Regions from separate parts of the Providencia sp. R33 genome, predicted to be linked through region 1. Evidence: predicted binding sites of a transcription regulator. Region 1 holds the regulator's gene; each other region holds the start of a gene.
What was found. The regulator ArgR, encoded in region 1, controls arginine synthesis, uptake and breakdown. The targets are predictions, from matches to a motif close to ANTGAATAAAAATACANT.
Positions count from the first base shown of each region.

Region 2: a site for ArgR is predicted at 4,312-4,329, ahead of argC (N-acetyl-gamma-glutamyl-phosphate reductase). Genes of this name have one in related genera too.
Region 3: a site for ArgR is predicted at 2,286-2,303, ahead of argA (amino-acid N-acetyltransferase). Genes of this name have one in related genera too.

Region 1 covers NZ_CP072453.1:3,348,395-3,355,821, forward strand. The annotation lists gene J6836_RS15655 (LysR family transcriptional regulator) at 1-498, shown strand, start outside; gene mdh (malate dehydrogenase) at 575-1,525, opposite strand; gene argR (transcriptional regulator ArgR) at 2,021-2,491, shown strand; gene J6836_RS15670 (DUF6122 family protein) at 2,579-3,001, shown strand; gene mpl (UDP-N-acetylmuramate:L-alanyl-gamma-D-glutamyl-meso-diaminopimelate ligase) at 3,043-4,425, opposite strand; gene fbp (class 1 fructose-bisphosphatase) at 4,591-5,598, shown strand; gene ppa (inorganic diphosphatase) at 5,810-6,340, shown strand; gene J6836_RS15690 (gamma-glutamylcyclotransferase family protein) at 6,468-6,815, opposite strand; gene tamB (autotransporter assembly complex protein TamB) at 6,819-7,427, opposite strand, start outside.
Region 2 covers NZ_CP072453.1:3,519,679-3,527,105, forward strand. The annotation lists gene argH (argininosuccinate lyase) at 1-1,137, opposite strand, end outside; gene J6836_RS16585 (argininosuccinate synthase) at 1,215-2,435, opposite strand; gene argB (acetylglutamate kinase) at 2,480-3,256, opposite strand; gene argC (N-acetyl-gamma-glutamyl-phosphate reductase) at 3,269-4,273, opposite strand; gene argE (acetylornithine deacetylase) at 4,376-5,530, shown strand; gene metF (methylenetetrahydrofolate reductase) at 5,763-6,647, shown strand; gene J6836_RS16610 (linear amide C-N hydrolase) at 6,715-7,427, opposite strand, start outside.
Region 3 covers NZ_CP072453.1:2,711,769-2,719,195, forward strand. The annotation lists gene mltA (murein transglycosylase A) at 1-129, opposite strand, end outside; tRNA gene J6836_RS12765 (tRNA-Met) at 393-469, shown strand; tRNA gene J6836_RS12770 (tRNA-Met) at 526-602, shown strand; tRNA gene J6836_RS12775 (tRNA-Met) at 622-698, shown strand; gene amiC (N-acetylmuramoyl-L-alanine amidase AmiC) at 819-2,069, opposite strand; gene argA (amino-acid N-acetyltransferase) at 2,317-3,660, shown strand; gene J6836_RS12790 (hypothetical protein) at 3,769-4,338, opposite strand; gene recD (exodeoxyribonuclease V subunit alpha) at 4,409-6,256, opposite strand; gene recB (exodeoxyribonuclease V subunit beta) at 6,256-7,427, opposite strand, start outside.

The sequences.
Region 1 (7,427 bases):
CGTATTACCAGCCACCCACCTGAGAATTTCGCATTACGGAAAATTTGCAACATTAATTGGGTATATTGTGGTAGCCGAACCTATTTCGACCGTTATGGTATTCCGCAATCCCCTGCCGATATCGCATCACATAATTGCTTAATTAACCCGAATATCCCTGATACATGGCGAATGACGGATAAAGACGGTAGCGCTTATCCTTTGGAAATTAATAATATGATTGAGGTGAACAGCAGCTTAGGTTTATTAGAGGCCGCGCGTTGCCACCAAGGTATTGTTTGTTTGCCCACGTATATGTTAGGCAATTATATTGAAAATGGGGAATTGCTCCCTGTTTTGCTGGATTACGACCCGAAATCAACCCCATTTGCGCTGTACGCTTTATATCACCCTGCGCATACGCATTCGCCGAAAATCAGAACGTTTATTGATTTTTTAGTAGAAAAAATACCATCAGACCCACATTGGGATCATTGGATGCGCCAACATGCCTCGTAGTGATGCTTCGTAATAATAATGTCGAAACTAAAAAGGTTGAGTTTTATAAAAACTCAACCTTTTCGATTAGGAAAAATTAATGGGTATTAGCCCCATTAATGAATTTTTCACCTAATTCGATATCCGCTTTCAGGACATCTAACATATCTTTCAGCGCTTTTTCTTCAAATGCACTTAATTTGCCGATTGGCAGGTGTTTTTCGATACCGTTTTTACCTAAAACAACCGGTTGTGCGAAGAAACGTGCGTGTTGGCCTTCGCCTTCAGTGTAAACACACTCAACCACGTTGCTTTCACCTTGCAGACCACGAATTAAAGATAAACCTAAACGTGCTGCTGCTTGGCCCATAGACAGAGTCGCTGATCCGCCACCAGCTTTTGCTTCAACAACTTCAGTACCCGCGTTTTGGATACGTTTTGTCAGCGCTGCGATTTCGTCATCAGAGAAGCTTACGCCTTCAATTTGTGATAACAGAGGAAGAATTGTCACGCCAGAGTGGCCACCAATAACTGGCACTTCGACATCGTTGACGTTTTTGCCTTTTAATTCAGCAACAAAAGTATTAGAACGGATGATATCTAATGTGGTCACACCGAATAAACGGTTTTTGTCGTATACGCCAGCTTTTTTCAGAACTTCAGCAGCGATTGCAACGGTGGTGTTCACTGGGTTAGTGATGATACCGATTAATGCTTTCGGGCAAGTTTCTGCAATTTGTTGAACCAGGTTACGAACGATGCCAGCGTTGATGTTAAACAGGTCTGAACGATCCATGCCTGGTTTACGCGCAACACCCGCAGAGATAAGAACAATATCTGCACCTTTAAGAGCAGGTTTCGCATCTTCACCTGCAAAACCAGTCACTTTAACATCCGTTGGGATGTGACTTAAGTCAGCAGCAACACCTGGAGTAACCGGTGCGATGTCGTAGAGGGAGAGTTCTGAACCGGCTGGAAGCTGGTTTTTGAGAAGAAGGGCGAGAGCCTGACCGATACCACCTGCTGCACCTAGGACTGCAACTTTCATTCTGAAACTCCTTAATTTGTACTTTAAAAAGATATCACTTTATTTGTTTATACACTCAATACATTACGTATAAAAAACAATTTCTTAACAGATAGAGAGAGAGTTTAACGCTAGAGAATTTGTTGACTAATTGCCACCATTCTAAACAAATTCCTTATCTGTTAATGAGATAACGGGCACTTTTTTAACAAATAGTTTTTCTCACTATTGCTTTTCGCACAATAAGTTGTTTTTACTGTTCATTATTCAAGCAAAAACCATTTTGTTAACAATAAACTTACAACTTTTATAAGCTAAATTCATTGATCTATTATGCTAATGTTTAATACTAACTATTTAAGATAAATTAACCATTCACGCTGAAAACGGAATAACATAAAACCTTAAAGGTTCCGTTATCATTGATTATTAAATCATCATAACGCAATTTTGTTGCATAAAAATGCACTTTTACGGATAATACAACTTAGTTTAATGCCGATGAATGGGTTAATTATGCGCACTCCGTCTAAACAAGAAGACTTAGTTAAGGCTTTTAAAGCCCTACTCAAAGAAGAAAAATTTAGCTCTCAGGCTGAAATTGTCACGGCTTTGCAGGAAGAAGGCTACGAAAACATTAATCAATCTAAAATTTCCAGAATGCTCACCAAATTTGGGGCAGTTCGCACTCGTAATGCGAAAATGGAAATGGTGTATTGCCTACCAACTGAGCCTGGTGTACCAACTGCAACCAGCCCATTGAAAAACCTCGTTTTGGATATCGATTACAACCCATCAGTTGTAGTGATTAGAACCAGCCCAGGCGCAGCCCAATTAATTGCTCGCTTACTGGATTCATTAGGTAAAGCAGAAGGTATTTTAGGAAGCATTGCAGGGGATGATACGATTTTCTCTACACCTGCAAATAACTTCACGACAAAAGAGCTATACGAAGCAATTTTAGCGTTATTCGAACAAGAGCTCTAATTTACATCAATCGCTTGATGTAACACTAAGAGGGAAAAGCATCGACTTTCCCTCTTTTTATTTAAGCAAAAGATTAGGGGCTCTACCGTGCTATTCGACATTTTTCGCAATATTGTGCATTACGGCTTTCACTTTTTGATGCCCATTTTGTTCGCTTATCTATTTTGGCGAAAAAATTGGAAACTAGCCGCATTGATTATGATTGCGACGATGGCTATCGATTTAGACCACCTCTTGGCAAACCCTATTTTCGACCCTGAGCGTTGTGGTATTGGCTTCCACCCTCTTCATTCCCTTTGGGCTGCAATCGCCTACGTTGTCCTACTGTTTATGCCATCGTGGAAACTGAAAGCGGTGGCGGTCGGTTGCTTATTCCATCTTTTTACCGATTCCCTCGATTGCTATATGGGCAGCTTAAAAAAAGAAATGAATAGCCCAATAACATTGAGCTGGGTGATAGACCAATGCCCATTTGAGACATCAGGCATAAAAAAACCCCAGCAGTCTTAATGAACGCTGGGGTCTATCTAACCCATTACCAGTAGGCTTAATTAATCATCCACTTCAATTTCTGCTTTGGCTTTTAACCCTGCCAACAGTTTCCCATGGATGCCTTCAAAGCCACCGTTGCTCATCACAAGAATATGGTCACCAGGTTGCGCTGTCTCAATCACCATATTGGTCAGGGCCTCAATATCCGCACTCCAGCGAGCAGGCTGTACGCATTTTTCAGCGATATCAGTCACCATCCACGGAATATTGGCTGGTTGGAATAAAAAGACTTCATCTGCACGGCCTAAAGCTGGCGCGATATCATTTTTATTCACCCCCAGTTTCATGGTATTGGAACGAGGCTCTAATACAGCAATAATGCGAGAAGTCCCGCCCACTTTGCTGCGTAGTGCTTCGAGTGTTGCCAAAATTGCCGTTGGGTGGTGAGCAAAATCATCATACACACTCACGCCATTTTCCACACCACGCAGTTCCAGACGACGACGCGCATTAATAAATTTATCTAATGCAATACAAGCTTCTTTCGCTGGCACACCAACATGGTGAGCAGCTGCAATTGCCATCAAACCATTTTGGATATTGTGGTTACCCACTTGCTGCCAAGAAACTTCGCCCACCTTTTCTTGTTGGTAATACACTTCAAATTGGCTGCCATCGTGGTTTAGCTTCACCGCTTGCCATTCGCCATGTTCTCCACCCACCAGCTCTTGCTCACTCCAACAGCCCATGCCAATCACTTGTTTTAAATGATTGTCATTGTCTGGAGTGAAGATTTTGCCACTCGCAGGCACGATACGCACAAGATGATGAAATTGTTTTTGGATTGCTTCGAGGTTTTCGAAAATATCTGCATGGTCGAATTCAAGGTTGTTTAAGACCAACGTTTTCGGGCTGTAATGCACAAATTTCGAGCGTTTATCAAAGAAAGCACAATCATATTCATCGGCTTCAATGACAAAGAATGGGCTTTCACCCAGTTTGGCGGACACATCAAAATTACCCGGTACACCACCAATCAAGAAGCCTGGTTTGTAGCCACAATCTTCTAAAATCCACGCAAGCATTCCTGCGGTTGTGGTTTTACCGTGCGTTCCTGCCACAGCCAGTACCCAACGCTCAGGCAATACGTGGTCATGTAACCACTGAGGGCCTGAAGTATAAGGTAAACCTCGTTCTAATACGGCTTCAACACAGGGGTTCCCGCGTGTCATGGCATTGCCAATCACCACCATATCCGGAATCGGTTCGAGCTGCGCCGGATCATAACCTTGAATAAGTTCAATACCTTGATTTTCAAGCAATGTACTCATCGGTGGGTAAACATTCGCATCCGAGCCCGTCACTTTATGGCCTAAAGATCGTGCCAATATCGCTAAGCTTCCCATAAAGGTACCGCATATACCTAAAATATGTATGTGCATTCTTTTTCATCCAATTAGCATGAGGTTTGTCACTATTCTACCCATCAATAGCAGGTTTATAAATGCATTAACCTATTAATCTTTTTTTTATTTAGTTAAACTCTCCCCCGCGCGGGGTATAATCGCCCCGCAAAACCTTTGTCAATTTTATTCAGGACCTTCGTCATGAAAACATTAGGCGAATTCATCGTCGAAAAGCAACAAGATTTTCCTCATGCAACAGGTGAGCTGACGTCATTACTGTCAGCGATTAAACTGGGCGCTAAAATTATCCATCGTGATATTAACAAAGCTGGACTCGTCGATATTCTTGGCACTAATGGTGTGTCGAATATTCAAGGTGAAGTCCAGATGAAGCTTGACCTGTATGCAAACGAAAAACTGAAAGCGGCCCTAAAAGCACGCGGAGAAGTCGCCGGTATCGCCTCTGAAGAAGAAGACGAAATTGTCATTTTCGAAGGAGACCGTGCAGAAAACGCAAAATATGTCGTATTAATGGACCCACTTGATGGTTCTTCGAATATCGATGTAAACGTTTCCGTCGGGACAATTTTCTCAATTTACCACCGTATTACGCCAATTGGCCAACCTGTGACTGAAGCAGACTTCCTGCAACCAGGTAACCGCCAAGTTGCTGCGGGTTACGTTGTTTACGGTTCATCAACCATGTTGGTTTATACCACAGGTGTTGGCGTACATGCGTTTACTTACGACCCATCTTTAGGCGTGTTCTGCTTATCTCATGAGAAAGTCATGTTCCCATCGGAAGGCAAAATGTACTCCATTAACGAAGGTAACTACATCAAGTTCCCTATGGGTGTTAAAAAGTACATTAAATACTGCCAAGAAGAAGATAAAGCAACTAACCGCCCTTATACCACACGCTATATTGGCTCTTTAGTGGCAGACTTCCACCGTAACTTGCTCAAAGGGGGTATCTACATCTACCCAAGCACAGCAAGTCACCCAAATGGAAAACTGCGTCTACTGTATGAGTGCAACCCAATTGCATTCTTAGCTGAACAAGCTGGTGGTAAAGCAAGCGATGGTGCGAACCGTATTTTAGATATCATCCCAAGTGAATTACACCAACGTGCTCCGTTCTTCGTCGGAACTGAGTCCATGGTGGAGAAAGCTGAATCATTCATGCGTGAATTTCCAGACGCTGAATAATACGCTTCACTTATCTAAAGGCGGGGTATCCCGCCTTTTTTGTTCCTTTTTTTCGCCAACTAGTGAGTTTTGCCCCTTTTTGCGGCTATAATGTCCCCCACGCTATCTACCCGAAAAAGTTAGTGACTTGAAAGTCGATAACTAACACTATTTAATCAATACGTTAATAGTCAGCGGGTAAATTCATTATTCACACAAAGGATGCATTTAAATGGGCCTGAACAATGTACCGGCAGGTAAAGATCTGCCAGAAGATATCTACGTTATCATCGAAATTCCAGCTAACGCAGATCCTATCAAATACGAAGTTGATAAAGAATCTGGCGCTCTGTTTGTAGACCGTTTCATGTCAACAGCGATGTTCTATCCGTGCAACTACGGTTACATCAACAACACACTGTCTTTAGATGGTGACCCAGTTGACGTGTTAGTCCCAACACCATACCCATTACAACCAGGTTCTGTTATTCGTTGCCGCCCAGTTGGCGTTCTGAAAATGACCGACGAATCAGGTGAAGATGCAAAATTAGTGGCGGTTCCACACACTAAACTGAGCAAAGAATACGATCACATTAAAGATGTGAACGATATCCCTGAGCTACTGAAAGCACAAATCACTCACTTCTTTGAACATTACAAAGACTTAGAAAAAGGTAAGTGGGTTAAAGTTGACGGTTGGGATGACGTAGAAGCTGCGAAAGCGGAAATCGTTGCCTCTTTCGAACGCGCTGCAAAAAAATAATTTCCTCTCAGGGAATATTATTGAAGGCTCTGGCTAACCCCAGAGCTTTTTTTATGCCTTTAAATTAAAAACGCCGGCAATATTGCCGGCGTACTGCACATTGTTCACACAACAAAATAGTGTGTGGTTATTTTTCTTCATCACGTTTGAGCCAGTCGCCGCTTTTAATTTGGCGCAGGCCATCAACCGAATGCTTATACAGATAAATCCAAGCGTTGCCATATGGCGTTGGGATTAACTCTCTTACATAATCCTGAGAGTTTTTCTTTAGCTCATCTAGCTCGGTTAAAATCGATGGATTAATGCGATACACTTCGCACTCAATTGCGCCATCGCCTTTCACCACAGCGGGATAAAATCCAAGATCATACAGTTCATAGCCTTCTAGCTTGTGCTCGCCTAACAATTGAGCATAAGTCATCCAGTGATGATTTCCTTGCTTTTGTCTTAAGCTGCCATAAACAATTACACGCATAATCTAAAACTCAAATTGGTAAAGGAGATCCAAGGCCTGGTTCACACCAGACACAGCTTCTAAATACAATTTTGGCATTAATCGATAACGTAAGGTCAAAGTTGCCAGGGAGTCAAAGATACCAACACCATACTTCACTTGTAAATCATTAGTTATCTTACCGCTCACCACAACTTGGGAACCGTCTCCCACACCTTGCGTATCGAGAGCCAGATCAGAAACCCCGAATGTTTCACCGATTTTACCCACCAGTTGCCCACTTTGAGCCACGCCTAGGCCGATAATCATCGATGTCATTTGGGAGCCATTTGCGTCACCACTTTCTAAGCCTTCCCCTCTTAACAGATAAGAAAGCGCTTCTTGTTGCGTCTTGGCTGGCTCAGAGAATATCTCGACTTTCGGTTTGTCTGCAAGCCCTGTGACCTTAACACCTGCAATGACATCATCCGCCGTGTTCTCTGGGTTACGAATCGCTTCTAAATTTAAGAACGGTTGGTCCGCAGGCCCTGAGAACTGAATTTGCCCTTTACGGACAATCAAGTCCTGGCCATAAGCACGAAAACGCCCTGCCGGAATGTCAATTTGACCATTCAAGCTTAGCCCTTGTTTGTT
Region 2 (7,427 bases), 170 kb from region 1:
AACACCTTTGGCCACTAAATAATCCGCCAGCTCGGTTGCATTTGCATAGCCTTGTTTTGCGGCTTCTTCACAACGTGGTCGACGAATTTGAATACCATCAAGAACTAACACGGCCATATGCATGCAATCTAACCATGTATCCAACGCATCAAATAGGCCTTCTTTGTCCTCTTGCATATCTTTATTATAAGCAAGCGGTAACCCTTTTAAGGTCATCATCATACCCGTTAATGCGCCTTGAACTCGCCCGCATTTACCGCGGATCAGTTCTAATGCATCGGGGTTTTTCTTTTGAGGCATTAAGGAAGAACCTGACGTTACTTTGTCAGATAACTCAACGAAACCTGCTTCACCGCTATTGAAGAAAATTAAATCTTCCGCAAAGCGCGATAAATGTACCATACCAATGCTGGCATCCGATAAGAGCTCAAGAACATGGTCTCTATCAGAAACGGTATCTAAACTGTTGCGAGTTGCAGAGGCAAAACCAAGCCAAGAAGCGAGCTGTTCACGGTCAATATCATATGCCGTACCGGCTAATGCCCCACAACCCAACGGGCTGACATCCAAACGTTTTAGCGTATCTTTTAAACGGCTTTCATCACGCGCTAGCATTTCACTGTATGCCAAACACCAATGAGCAAACGTTACTGGTTGAGCACGTTGTAAATGGGTATAGCCTGGCATCACTGCATCTTGGTTATTTTCTGCGGTAACCACTAACGCTTTTTGTAGCTCAGTGACCGCTTCCAGCAATAACGCAACTTGGTCTTTACACCACAATTTTAAGTCTGTTGCCACTTGGTCATTACGGCTACGGCCTGTGTGCAGTTTTTTACCCAAATCACCAACTTTATCAATCAGTTTGCCTTCAACCCAACTGTGAATATCTTCCGCATCGCTTTGCAAAATAATTTCAGGGTTATCTTGCACTTCTTTTAACAGTACATTTAGTGCCTGTTCTAAAGATTGTTGTTCGCTATCTGTCAACACACCTACCGTGACCAATGATTTTGACCATGCGACTGAACCGATAATATCTTGTTGCGCCAAGCGATAATCGAAACGCAATGAATCATTAAACTGTTTAAACCGCTGATCTGCCTGCTGACTAAAACGTCCACCCCAAAGTGCCATAACGGATCCCTACCTGATTGATAAAATAAGTTTTAACACCCGACAGCGACATGGCTGTCGGGTTACTGCGGTTAACTCTATTTTGCTTTGTTTTGTTCTTTCAACGCACGGATACGTGAAGACAGGGAATAAAGACGGATAAACCCACCAGCATGGCTGTGGTCGTAAACTTCATCTTCACCAAATGTCGCGAACTCTTCAGAATACAGGCTCTTGTCTGCTTTTTTCTGAATCGCTGTCACTTGCCCTTTATACAGTTTCAGCACAACTTCACCTGTAACATCTTGTGCTAAGGATTCCGCTGCTGCTTGTAATGAGTGACGTAATGGTGCGAACCAACGCCCGTCATAGACCACATAGGACATTTCTAAGCCTAGCTGCTCACGCCATTTGTAGCTGTCACGGTCTAACACTAATTGCTCAATCCCACGCAGCGCAGCCATCATGATGGTGCCTCCTGGGGTTTCATAGCAACCACGAGATTTCATGCCCACTAAACGGTTTTCAACGATATCGATACGGCCTACCCCGTGTTTCGCACCTAATGTGTTCAGTGTTTCTAAGCAACCCAATGGAGACAATGTTTTACCGTTAACAGAGACCACTTCGCCTTGTTTCACACCGACAGTCACAAACTCTGCTTCATCAGGAGCATCTTGCGGATCAACGGTCCATACCCAGCAGTCTTGGTTGGCTGCATTCCATGTGCTTTCTAACACACCACCTTCAGTGGAGATGTGCCATGCATTTTCATCACGGCTGTAAATTTTTTCAAGGCTAGCGGTTGTCGGGATATTACGCTCTTTCAAATAATCGAGCAGCGCTTCACGGGAACGTAAATCCCACTCACGCCACGGTGCAACCACTTCTAGGTGTGGCGCCAACGCCGTATAGGTGCTTTCGAAACGCACTTGGTCGTTTCCTTTACCTGTTGCGCCGTGAGCAACGGCATCCGCACCCACTTTTAATGCGATTTCAACTTGTGCTTTAGCAATAATTGGGCGAGCCATTGATGTACCTAATAAATAGCTACCTTCATATAATGCACCCGTTTTTAATACTGGATAGATGTATTCTTTGATAAACTCTTCACGTAAATCAACGATATAGCACTCTGATGCGCCAGATTGCAGTGCTTTTTTCTCAACACCGACTAAATCTTCTCTGTCTTGTCCCACATCGGCAACGAATGCGACCACTTCACAACCGTCATAGTTTTCTTTCAACCATGGAATAATTGCCGATGTATCCAAACCGCCTGAGTATGCTAATACAATCTTTTTAATACCCTTTTTCATAACGTACCTATCCGCTCAATTAATTTATTATGTGTATGGCTCAATTACGATGCCAAGATCCGAGTTCCGATTGCTGTTCCATTAAACAGCTCAGGAAGTTGTTCAGCGTGACGCCAACTTGCAATATCGACGGAGCGTTGCAGTGCGTTGGCAGCGTCTAACGCAGCATTCACCTTCACAATCATTCCATCTGTAATAATTCCTTGGTCGATGAGTTTTTGCGCTTTTTGCGTGGTCATCTCATCAATTTTTTGACCTTTACCATCTAAGATGCCACTCACATCCGACAATAAAACCAGATCGGCATTGAGTGCTTGAGCCACAGCCGTAGCGGCTTGGTCTGCGTTCACATTCATCAGCTCACCTTGTACGGTGATACCAATAGAACTGATGATTGGCAAATACCCCGCGCCGAGCAGCAATTTCAAGAGTTTGGCATCACCTGGTTTTGCATTCCCGACATGACCCAGCTCGTCATTTAATTGTGTGACAACCGCACTTTGCCCATCACCGAGTGATAACCCCACTGCGGGTAATTGGTGTTTGATGCTCCAAGCCAGTAAGGTTTTGTTTGCCGTACCCGCTAAAGCCCCCGTAATAATGTCGATTTGATCCGCCGGTGTAACTCGAAGCCCCTGCTTCTTCACAACAGGAAGCTGCAATTTCTGCATTAATTCATCAACTAGGCAGCCACCACCATGGACAATCACTAACTCACGTTGATGCACTTGGCGATAGGTTTGAATAGCGGTAAACAGTTTTTCTAATGCTTCAGTGCTATCCAGTAACACACCGCCCAATTTAATCACTAAGGGTTGCATGGTTTGTCCTTATTAAAGTAATGACTGGGTTTCATTGAAACCAAAACGAATATTCATGCACTGTACCGCTTGTGCCGCGGCACCTTTTAGTAGGTTATCTTCTGTACCGACTAAAATCAGGTGCTCCCCTTTCAATACATAACCGATATCACAAAATGGCGTGCCGACGACGGATTTCAGTGCAGGAACGCCTTTATCATATAAGCGTACCAACGGTTTGTTTTGATACGCCTCTTTAAACGTTTCGCCAATTTTCTCTGCTGTGACACCCGCTTTCACCTTGCATGTGATAGTCGCTAGGATCCCTCTTGAAAAGTTGCCCAGATGCGGCGTGAAAATCACTTCTTGCCCCAAATGTGTTGAGATTTCAGGCTGATGGCGATGGGTGAAAATACCATACGGCTGTAAGCTCACTTCACAGAAGCTGTTTGTCATTGAAGCCTTGCGCCCAGCACCTGACACGCCACTGGTTGCATTGATAACAGGCCACATGCTGTTATCCAATAACTTGGCTTCAATTAACGGTTTTAACGCGAGTTGTGAAACTGTTGGGTAACAGCCTGGTACCGCGATTAACTGAGCTTGACGAATTTTATCCGCTTGCCACTCCGCTAAACCGTAAACTGCTTGCATTAACCATTCGGTATTTGTATGTTCAAAGCCATAGTATTGCGTGTAGAACGCAGGATCTTGAACGCGGTAAGCGCCGGATAAATCGAACACCACACAACCCGCCGCAAGGAATTGCGGGGCGATGTCGTGGCTCACTTCATGTGCAGTGGCGAGGAAAACAACATCAATGCCTTTTGCTGCCTCTGCCACATCGATTAATGGCTGGACAGGAAGGTCAATGATGCCTTTATACTGGGGATATAAATCAGAAAAACGTTTATTTGCATCGGCACTTTGCTTCGATACCATCAACCCTTGAAGATTAATTTCAGGGTGACGTTGCAAATAAGCGGCTAATTCTGCTCCAGTATAGCCACTGGCCCCGATAATGAGTGTGTTCAACATATGCTTTCTACCTTGTACTCGTGACCCAAACAGTTTAATGTGTATTTTTATTCAAATAAAGTGCATGAATATTGATACTATTATGGATTAAGGCTGTCAACAGTGAATATTAAATTACCTGCATTTATTGAGATTTATCGTCAATTAATTGCCACTCCATCGATTAGTGCGACTGATTCCCATTTGGATCAGAGCAATAAAGCCCTTGTGGAACTCCTTGGTGGGTGGTTAGAGACGCTGGGGTTTTCGGTCAATATTCAACCGGTACCGGAAACACGTGATAAATATAACCTGCTGGCTTCCATTGGCGAGGGTAATGGCGGCCTGATGTTGTGTGGCCATACCGATACTGTGCCTTTTGATGATGGCCGCTGGAGCAAGAACCCTTTCGAGCTGACAGAACACGATGGTAAGCTTTATGGCCTCGGCACTGCTGACATGAAAGGCTTCTTTGCTTTCATTGTCGATGCACTGCGCGATATGGACCTTACTAAGCTCAAGCACCCACTGCATATCCTTGCTACCGCTGATGAAGAAACCTCGATGGCAGGCGCACGCTACTTTGCGGCAAATACCGCCCTGCGCCCTGATTTTGCCATTATCGGTGAACCAACTTCATTACAACCGATACGTGCGCACAAAGGCCATCTTTCCAATGCAATTCGTATTACAGGGCAATCAGGGCATTCAAGTGACCCTGAACGTGGTGTGAATGCTATTGAGCTGATGCATGAGTCAATCTCTCATTTGATGACATTGCGTAACACATTGAAGGAACGTTTTAATAACCCGGCTTTCGTGATCCCTTATCCCACAATGAACTTTGGTCATATTCATGGCGGTGATGCAGCAAACCGTATTTGTGGTTGCTGTGAATTACATATGGATATTCGCCCATTACCGGGGCTGACGTTGCAAGATTTGGATGAGCTATTGAATGATGCTCTCGAACCTGTTCGCGCAAAATGGCCGGGTCGCTTGGCAATTGAGTCAATGCACCCACCGATCCCAGGTTATGAATGCCCGACAGACCACAAAATGGTGGCAGTAATTGAACAGTTGCTGGGGCAAAAAGCCGATACTGTGAACTACTGTACCGAAGCGCCGTTTATTCAAGAGCTCTGCCCAACCTTAGTACTCGGGCCCGGTTCTATTGAACAAGCTCATCAACCCGATGAATATATTGATATGCGTTTTATTGAGCCTACTCGCCAGCTAATTAGCCAAATGATTGAGCACTTCTGTTTCACGGAATAAATCTAACTAACCACTCATATAAACGCGACGCTGAAAAGGGTCGCGTTTTTTTATCATGAATTTTTTTCTTGTTCTGACTGAAAAAACATCAGCGCGATAATTTAATTTAAGTATTGACTATTGATACCGATCTGGTAATTTCTATTTAGACGTCTAAACGTATAGATGCATACATGGATATAATAATTTACAAAGATAATAGTTAGTCTGCAAAATTGCGAGGTTACAGGGTATGAGTTTTTTTCACGCAAATCAGCGCGAAGCGCTAAATCAAAATTTAGCTGAATTAGATGGCCAAATTAATGTTTCATTTGAATTTTTCCCACCTCGCAGTGAAGAGATGGAGCAGACGCTTTGGAAATCCATCGATCGACTCAAAAACCTGAAACCGAAATTTGTCTCTGTCACCTATGGTGCAAACTCAGGCGAACGGGACAGAACCCATAGCATTATTAAAGATATCAAAGACAAAACGGGCTTAGTGGCTGCACCACACTTAACCTGTATTGATGCCAGCAAAGATGAATTAAAATCTATCGCTCGTGATTATTGGAATAATGGTATTCGCCATATTGTTGCCTTACGGGGTGATTTCCCCGATAGCAGCCATAAGCCCGATATGTATGCGACAGATTTGGTTGAGTTATTAAAAGGTGAAGCCGATTTTGATATTTCCGTGGCGGCTTACCCTGAAGTTCACCCTGAAGCCAAAAGCGCGCAGGCTGACTTAATTAACCTGAGAAAGAAAATTGAAGCAGGTGCTAACCGTGCGATTACCCAATTTTTCTTTGATGTCGAAAGCTATTTGCGCTTTCGTGACCGTTGTGTGGCCACGGGTATCGATGTGGAAATTGTGCCAGGGATCTTGCCTGTTTCCAACTTTCGCCAATTAGAGCGCTTCGCCAAAATGACCAATGTGCGCATCCCTGCGTGGATGAGTAAAATGTATGAAGGGTTAGATGATGACCCAGAAAGCCGTAACCTTGTTGGGGCATCCATCGCCATGGACATGGTGAAGATCCTTAGCCGCGAAGGTGTGAAAGATTTCCATTTTTACACACTGAACCGTTCTGAACTCACCTATGCCATCTGCCATACTTTAGGGGTTAGGCCTTAATCAATTAACGGTGATAAAACATATAACTGCTGTTTTATCACCGAATTACCTTTAAATAATGAAAGCGTTAAACCAGAGCTGAGTCTGGGATATTTACCTGAATGAATACAGGCTCTTTTTCATTGACAAACTGCTCTAATGTGAACTTTTGATAGTTAAGGTTGTTATAACCCCGAAATAACAATATTCCCCTTTGAAGATCGGTCAGTACCGTCCAGACAGAGAACTCCGTTAAATACAGTTTGAAGATGTCATCCTCCCCCAATAACGGATCCACTGATGCATTTTTAGGGCGATCAAACTTGTTCATAACATGCCCTAACTCAACCATCTGTACATTAGGGTCGGAGACTTTATGATAATACGTCGAATAATAGACCGCCCGTACAAACCGACCTACTGAGGTGTCCGCATTGGGTACCGCGGCAAGTGCAATACCGCTATCAGGCTGCGATACCTTCATATTACCCAATGTGCTGGATGACACATCAACATTCGACAATTGAGTATAATTATTGAGATTCGTTAAATGCCAAGGAAACTCAGGACCGTTAGTCATGCAACGCGTTGGGTTATCATAGACATGTAAAACACCACCCGAGACCTCAACCACAATACATGCCCCTGTTTTATCATAAAAAGCATAATGAAAAGGGCTTGGCATATTGCGTAGTAATAAGAGCTTTTGCGACCAAAATGCAGTTTTAGGGATTGCTTTTTTTAACTCTGCCACCGTTGCATATTGTGACAAAGCCCACTCCCCAATCGATGCTATTGGTA
Region 3 (7,427 bases), 640 kb from region 1:
AACAAGCCGGCCATCTTTATATTGCTGGCCTTTATCCGTTGGGTGAGTTTGGCATCCTGCCAACAATGAAAAAAAGACGCCTGTGACTATCCACCTATTTACTGTCGACCATTTTTTCACCGATAGCATATTATTTACCTTTATTAATCCTAAATTCATGCTCCACCACCCAAATGCAACCCACAATCCAATATGAAACGCACAATAGCAAACCCCAAATGGGAATGAAACGTGTAAACATATTTAGTTAAATTATTTTTCTTTGCCACACCAATAAAGTTTAAAAAGTAGACATTCCGTGCGTATTTTGTTCTGTAGAATGCAAAAAGTGAAAAAAAAACACGAAAAAACTTGCATCAGATCTCATCCCGAGTATAGTGCCCGCTATCGGACGCGGGGTGGAGCAGCTTGGTAGCTCGTCGGGCTCATAACCCGAAGGTCGTTGGTTCAAATCCAGCCCCCGCAACCAATACTGATTTAATCAGTAAAGCAGTAAAAAAATCAAAATGTTGTAAAGAATTCAGTCGCGGGATGGAGCAGCTTGGTAGCTCGTCGGGCTCATAACCCGAAGGTCGTTGGTTCAAATCCAGCTCCCGCAACCAATTTTTTTACTTCTTCAGTCGCGGGGTGGAGCAGCTTGGTAGCTCGTCGGGCTCATAACCCGAAGGTCGTTGGTTCAAATCCAGCCCCCGCAACCAATTTTCTCCTCTGACACACCCACTCTCTCTCAAAATTATCAATCATCTATTTCGATTTTTACATATAAAAAAAGGCGACTCGCTTTTACTTATCACCTCTTTATTAATTATTCACAATAACTAATTGCGGATCGCTAACTCACCACCATTACGGAAGTAAGCTTTTACCCCTTCAAAGATAGACTCTGCCATCTGTTGTTGGAACTTAGCCGTCTTCAGTTTACGCTCTTCTTCTAAGTTACTGATAAACGCAGTTTCAACTAATATTGATGGAATTTCAGGCGCTTTGAGTACCGCGAACCCTGCTTGATCAACCTTATTTTTGTGTAATCGATTGACTCTACCCATACGTTTGAGCACTTCATCACCAAATTTCAAACTATCATTAATCGTCGCCGTCTGGACTAAATCTAGCATTGTGTGATCAAGATACACATCCCCGCTCTTACTCACACCACCAATTAAGTCAGCCTCATTCTGTGTTTGAGCAAGATAACGAGCCGTGTTGCTGGTTGCCCCTTTAGTCGATAATGCAAATACAGAGGAACCGTGTGCTGAACGGTTGGTAAATGCATCCGCATGAATAGATACAAATAAATCAGCCTGCATTTTACGCGCTTTTGCGACACGAACTTTAAGAGGGATAAATACATCCTCATTACGCGTCATATATGCACGCATTTTAGGATCTTTATCAATCAACGCTTTCAAGCGCCGTGCAATTTGCAAGACAACATCTTTTTCACGCGTTTTATATTTCCCTATTGCGCCAGGGTCTTCCCCACCATGTCCAGGGTCAATCATAATGATAATCGGGCGATCCGTCCCTGCTTTACCCGGTTTTTTCGCTTGTACAGGCATACTTTCTTCGAGGTCACCTTTATTGTAGTCCTCGAGTAATGCTAACAGTGGATCATCACTGGTATCCACACCTTTACCCGGATAGAAATCAAGGACTAAGCGGTGCTTAAATTCCCCAACAGGCGACATGGTAAAGAATTGCGGAGTCACTTTATTTTTCACTTCGAAAACAAGGCGTACGGTTTTAGGGTCAAATTGCCCCACCCTGACCAGTTTGAGGTAAGGGTCACGCGTTTGAATTTGAGTTCCCATCTGTTTAAGGACGTTATTTAACTGTACGCCCTCAAGGTCAACAACAATACGCTCAGGGTTATTTAGCACAAACTGGCGATACTTTAGCGGAACGCTTGATTCAAGCGTTACACGGGTATAACTCGATGCGGGCCAAATACGCACAGCGATCACGCTGCTATTCGCAGAAAAACCGAATGGGCTGACGCTCAGTAACATAACTGCGGCGGCGCCTTGAATAAAACGGCGCTTAGATGGGCTGTGATCTTGCTGACTCATCAATAATTCCGAACCTAGAACTGAAAAATAAAATGATTTTAGACTATAAGCCAATTATTTGGCCAGAAATAAGCACTCTAACGAATCATGTGCTCCCTGTCATTAATAATACACATTTATATTTAAAGATATGTAACCCATAAAAATATATTTGTTATTTTTTTATTCCATCTTTTACTTGATATTTTTCGCCAAAAAGAATAAAAATACATAATTAACGAATAAAAATTCACTTAAGAGGGTTGTTATGAAAGAGCGCAGCACCGAGTTGGTTGATGAGTTTCGCCATTCGGTACCTTATATAAACGCCCACCGCGGCAAAAATTTTATCATTATGCTTGGTGGTGAAGCGATTGCGCACGAAAATTTCCCAAGTATTGTCAATGATATAGGATTATTGCATAGCTTAGGGATCCGAATTATTGTGGTCTACGGCGCACGTCCGCAGATTGAAGATATTTTAGCTGAACACAAATACGATGCGGTTTACCACAAACATACCCGTGTGACTGATTCAAATACACTTGAATATGTTAAACAGGCATCTGGTGCGTTACAACTCGATATTACCGCTCGCTTGTCAATGAGCTTAAGCAACACACCATTGCAGGGTGCTCATATTAATGTGGTCAGTGGTAATTTTGTCATTGCACAACCACTTGGTGTTGATGATGGTGTTGATTACTGCCACAGTGGCAGAATCCGTCGTATAAACGAAGAGGCCATTAACAATCAATTAGATAATGGTTCTATTGTATTAATTGGCCCTGTTGCCGTTTCTGTGACAGGGGAAAGCTTTAATCTCACTTCAGAAGAAATTGCGACTCAGCTAGCCGTGAAAATGAAGGCCGAGAAGCTGATCGGATTCTGTTCCTCTCAAGGTGTCGCAGATAAAGATGGCAATATTTTATCTGAATTGTTCCCTAATGAGGCAGAGAATCGAATCCAAGAACTTGAATCTGAAGGGGATTACTACTCTGGAACTGTGCGTTTCTTGCGAGGTGCAGCGAAAGCTTGTCGCCGTGGAGTACGCCGTAGCCACCTGTTAAGTTACCAAGAAAATGGCTCTCTTATTCAAGAATTATTCTCTCGTGACGGTATCGGAACCCAAATCGTAATGGAAAGTTCTGAACAAATCCGCCGCGCGAATATCAATGATATTGGAGGCATTTTAGAGTTAATTCGCCCATTGGAGCAGCAAGGAATACTCGTTCGCCGCTCACGGGAACAACTCGAAATGGAAATCGATAAATTCACGATTATTGAACGGGACAATTTAGTGATAGCTTGTGCCGCCCTTTATCCATACCCTGAGGAAAAATTAGGGGAAATGGCTTGTGTCGCCGTTCATCCTGATTACCGCAGCTCTGCTCGCGGAGAAGAATTACTTCACCGTGTTGCAGTACAAGCAAAACAATTTGGCTTAGAAAAATTATTCGTGTTAACAACACGCAGTATCCACTGGTTTCAAGAACGTGGTTTTACCCCTGCGGAAATTGAAATGCTGCCATTGAAAAAACAGGCCTTATATAACTACCAGCGCCGCTCTAAAATTTTGATATTAGATCTAAAGAGCCAGTCTGATAAGTAGCGTTCTCTGTTTGAATAAAATAAGTGTTGGTTAGTGCAGTGTATGCCCTCAAATTACGAATGGATACCTAATTTGGGGGCATATTATTCATTGTTAATATCGACTTAATTACGCAATTTGTACAATTCTTGCTTTTTCACAAAGCGGATTGGCATCTAAATGTGGCTTTATTGCCGCTTCCATTTCAGCAAAAGAGCTTCCATAAAAGTAGAATGCTGTTTCGGTAGGGCCATCCCACACGCCATGAATACTACCGATATCTTCAACGGCTTCATCTAATACATCAAAAACGTCGTTAATGTCACCATTTTCATAAACTTCATCAGCAAGTTCAGTGCCATTAAAATAAACAGCTAAACCTTCGTGCTCACCAAAATCGATACGAACATCTTCACCATGAATAAATAAACGAGACCCTTTTGGCGCTAGCATTGAAGTAAATAGCTGGATGATCATGCTAATATTTTCATCACTTGCATCGGCAATGGCCAGTTCAATATCACATTCTTGTGCTTCACCATTATCAGCTAGTAGTGTGCCTCCACCCGTGACATGAATATCTTTATCCAGACTTTTCATGACTTCATCAAAAGCATCTTCTAAGTCTGCACGCCTAACAGGTTCTAGTCTCGCATTCAACGTAATGGTTACTGCGGTCATCTCTTGCTGGTTATCCATATCATTACCTTTAAATCATTATTATTAACAAGTTAAGTAATTTAATTTTCTAAACTATCACTTGTCATGGTTACACTAACTGTCTCGTCAGCCCACTACGACGCTTAGTTGGCGTTTCGATTGCTCGACGCAATACCTTCGGATTGCCATAAAGGGAAAGTTCTTTTTTTGCTCGAGTGATTGCGGTGTATACCAACTCTCGAGTAATAACAGGTGAATATAATTGGGGTAAAACGAATGCGGTATGAGTAAATTCCGAACCTTGAGATTTGTGAACCGTCATCACATAAGCCGTTTCATGTAAAGGAAGGCGATTTGGCTGGACGCCTCGAGTACTCCCGTCAGGAAATTGGAAATAAGCCCTAAGCGCACCTTCGTTGTCTGGCAAAATAATACCAATATCACCATTAAAAAGCCCTAATGGGCTATCATTACGACTGATCATGATAGGCCGACCCGCATAATGTTTATTCAAATGATTATAAGGTCGATTAATTAGTCCCTGCCGATGAAGTAGTTTCTCTAGCTTATCATTTAGCCCAATAACACCAAAAGGCCCTTCTCTAAGAGCAGCTAACAATCGATATTGATTAAACTTAGATAATATTTCTTCAGGGGTTTTATTTGCTTTTACAGCCAGTAAGTAATCTTCATAACAGGCTGATGCATCAAGTAAAATTTTCACATAATCATCTTCAGTTTCTTGTACATAATTATGCACATCCACTAATTCTTTGTTTAGCAGCTTTTGCGCTCGAGTGGAATTACCTTCATTAACAGCGAAAGCGAGTTGCCCAATACCCGACTGTGCCGAAAAACGATAACTTTTACGTAATAAGCACAGGCTATCACGGATAGCAGGCCCTTCGGCTGAAGAATATTCACCAAGTGAATAACCTGTAATTTCCGTTAATTGCTTCGCTCTTTCAGGACTGTAACCAATATCGGCAAACTGACAAATATCCCCCAGCACTGCCCCTGCCTCTACCGAGGCAAGTTGGTCTTTATCGCCAAGAAAAATCAATTTTGCCTGTTCAGGTAGCGCCTCAATTAGTTTTGCCATCATCGGTAAATCAACCATAGACGCTTCATCAATAATTAAGATATCTAACGACAACAAATTATTTCGATTAAAACGAAATTGCTGGCTTTCAGGTTGAGCCCCAAGTAATCGATGCAACGTTTTTGCTTGGTTTGGTAAAATTTCGCGCTCTTTTTCTGTCAATGGCATACTTTTCATCGCATTACCAAGTGACTCCGTTAGCCTTGCCGCAGCTTTCCCTGTTGGGGCCGCCAGCTCAATTTTTAACTGATGGTCATTTCGTGTTTCTAGTTTAATTAGAGCAGCCAGTATGCGAGCAACGGTCGTTGTTTTCCCCGTACCTGGCCCCCCTGAAATAATGGAAACTCGACTGGTTACAGCAACTGCAGCTGCAATTTTTTGCCAATCAACTTCGTTTGAAATAGGAAAAAGGCTGTCTAGCACAGATTGAATTGGTTGATTCTGGCTATTTTTTACTGATGTGTTAGAGAAAAAATACGCAACACACTGCTCATACTGCCACATACGTTGGAAATATAAATAATCTCCCGAAAGTAATAATGGGGAGAGACTATTTTCTGATGTTAAAGAGACTGCATGTGCATTTTGAACCGCTTGATACAATGTATTTTCATCAGGCAACCCCATGCTTTGCCAAAAATCATTTGCAAGTTCTTGGTGTCGCCCTGAAAATAGGTTTTCAAGTGTCACGTCAGATAATGCTAAACACACATGTCCTGTCATGGTTTCTGCACTCAAAAGGGCTGCAACTACCAATAAAATAGGGTTGTTTTCATCAGCAATACTGTAAGCAAATTGCACATCTAAAGGCGTGAAAATGCGCTCTTCAATCCCTCGATTAAAAAGAGATTTCATTAGCATGCCTCCTTATCGAGTGTATTGCTAAACAATTGGTCGAAACTTTGAATAAACGCTTCTACAGGCCGATAAAAGAAAATACCATTTTGTGAATTAACGTTGTCAATCCCTCTTAAGAAGAGATAATACACACCACCGAAATGTGTTTCGTAATCATAGCCAGGTAAACGCTGTTTTAAATAGCGATGTAGCGCCAAAGAATATAATTGATATTGCAAATCGTAACGATGGTCGATCATGGCTTCAGCCATCGCTTCTTGCGTATAGTGTGAAGCATCTTCACCAAGGTAATTCGATTTATAATCAAGTAAATAAAATTTTCCATTCCAATAGAATGTTAAATCGATAAATCCTTTTAAAATCCCCTGAACTTTTTCAAAGTTCAATGGCGGGCACAGCTTAGATAATGGGTCATATTTATGCGTTATGTTATCTACGCTTTTTGCATTAATAATGGCGTCAATGGGTAGATAAAACTGCATTTCATCTAGCTGATTTTGCGGCTGTAATGCAGATAAACAGAACCCGTCATCAGCAAGAGGCGCTTCTACGATTGCCTTTAACCATTCCTGCAACATTGGAGCCCATTCAATATCAAACCCTGAACTTTCGAGTTTTTCTGTTAACCAGTCGAGTGCAACAGGCTCACTAAAGCTAATCTCTTCCATCAATGTATGCAAAAAAGTTCCTGGGGAAGCACCTTTTGGAAATTGATGAGGCGTTAAAGTGTTAGCACTTTCATCTTCTTGTTGCTCGATATCAATGCTAGCCTCAACATCCATTTTAGGTGCCAATGAGCTTGCAAACTGCAATGGAGAGACTGTTTGCTCATCTTCTGAATGGCTTGCCCCATAACTCAGCCCTGAGTAGCTGGTTACTCGCCAGTGATCGTCAAAGTAGCGTGTTAGCTCCCTCGCCATTAAATCATCATGCGTTTCTTTATCGAGAATTAATCTTTCAGATTCAAGCTGATCAATAGAAATGACATCAATAATTTCGTTACTAATTTCATTTAACATGCTATTTAGCAGTAAATTATCACCGGCCTCTCCTTTTTGGATAACATAACCGAGTGCTGATAAATGCAAATCTGTTTCACCGCTCTTCTTTCTATTCCCCTTTATTAACGGAGCAATACCGACACTACAATGGTAAATCGCACGAGTTA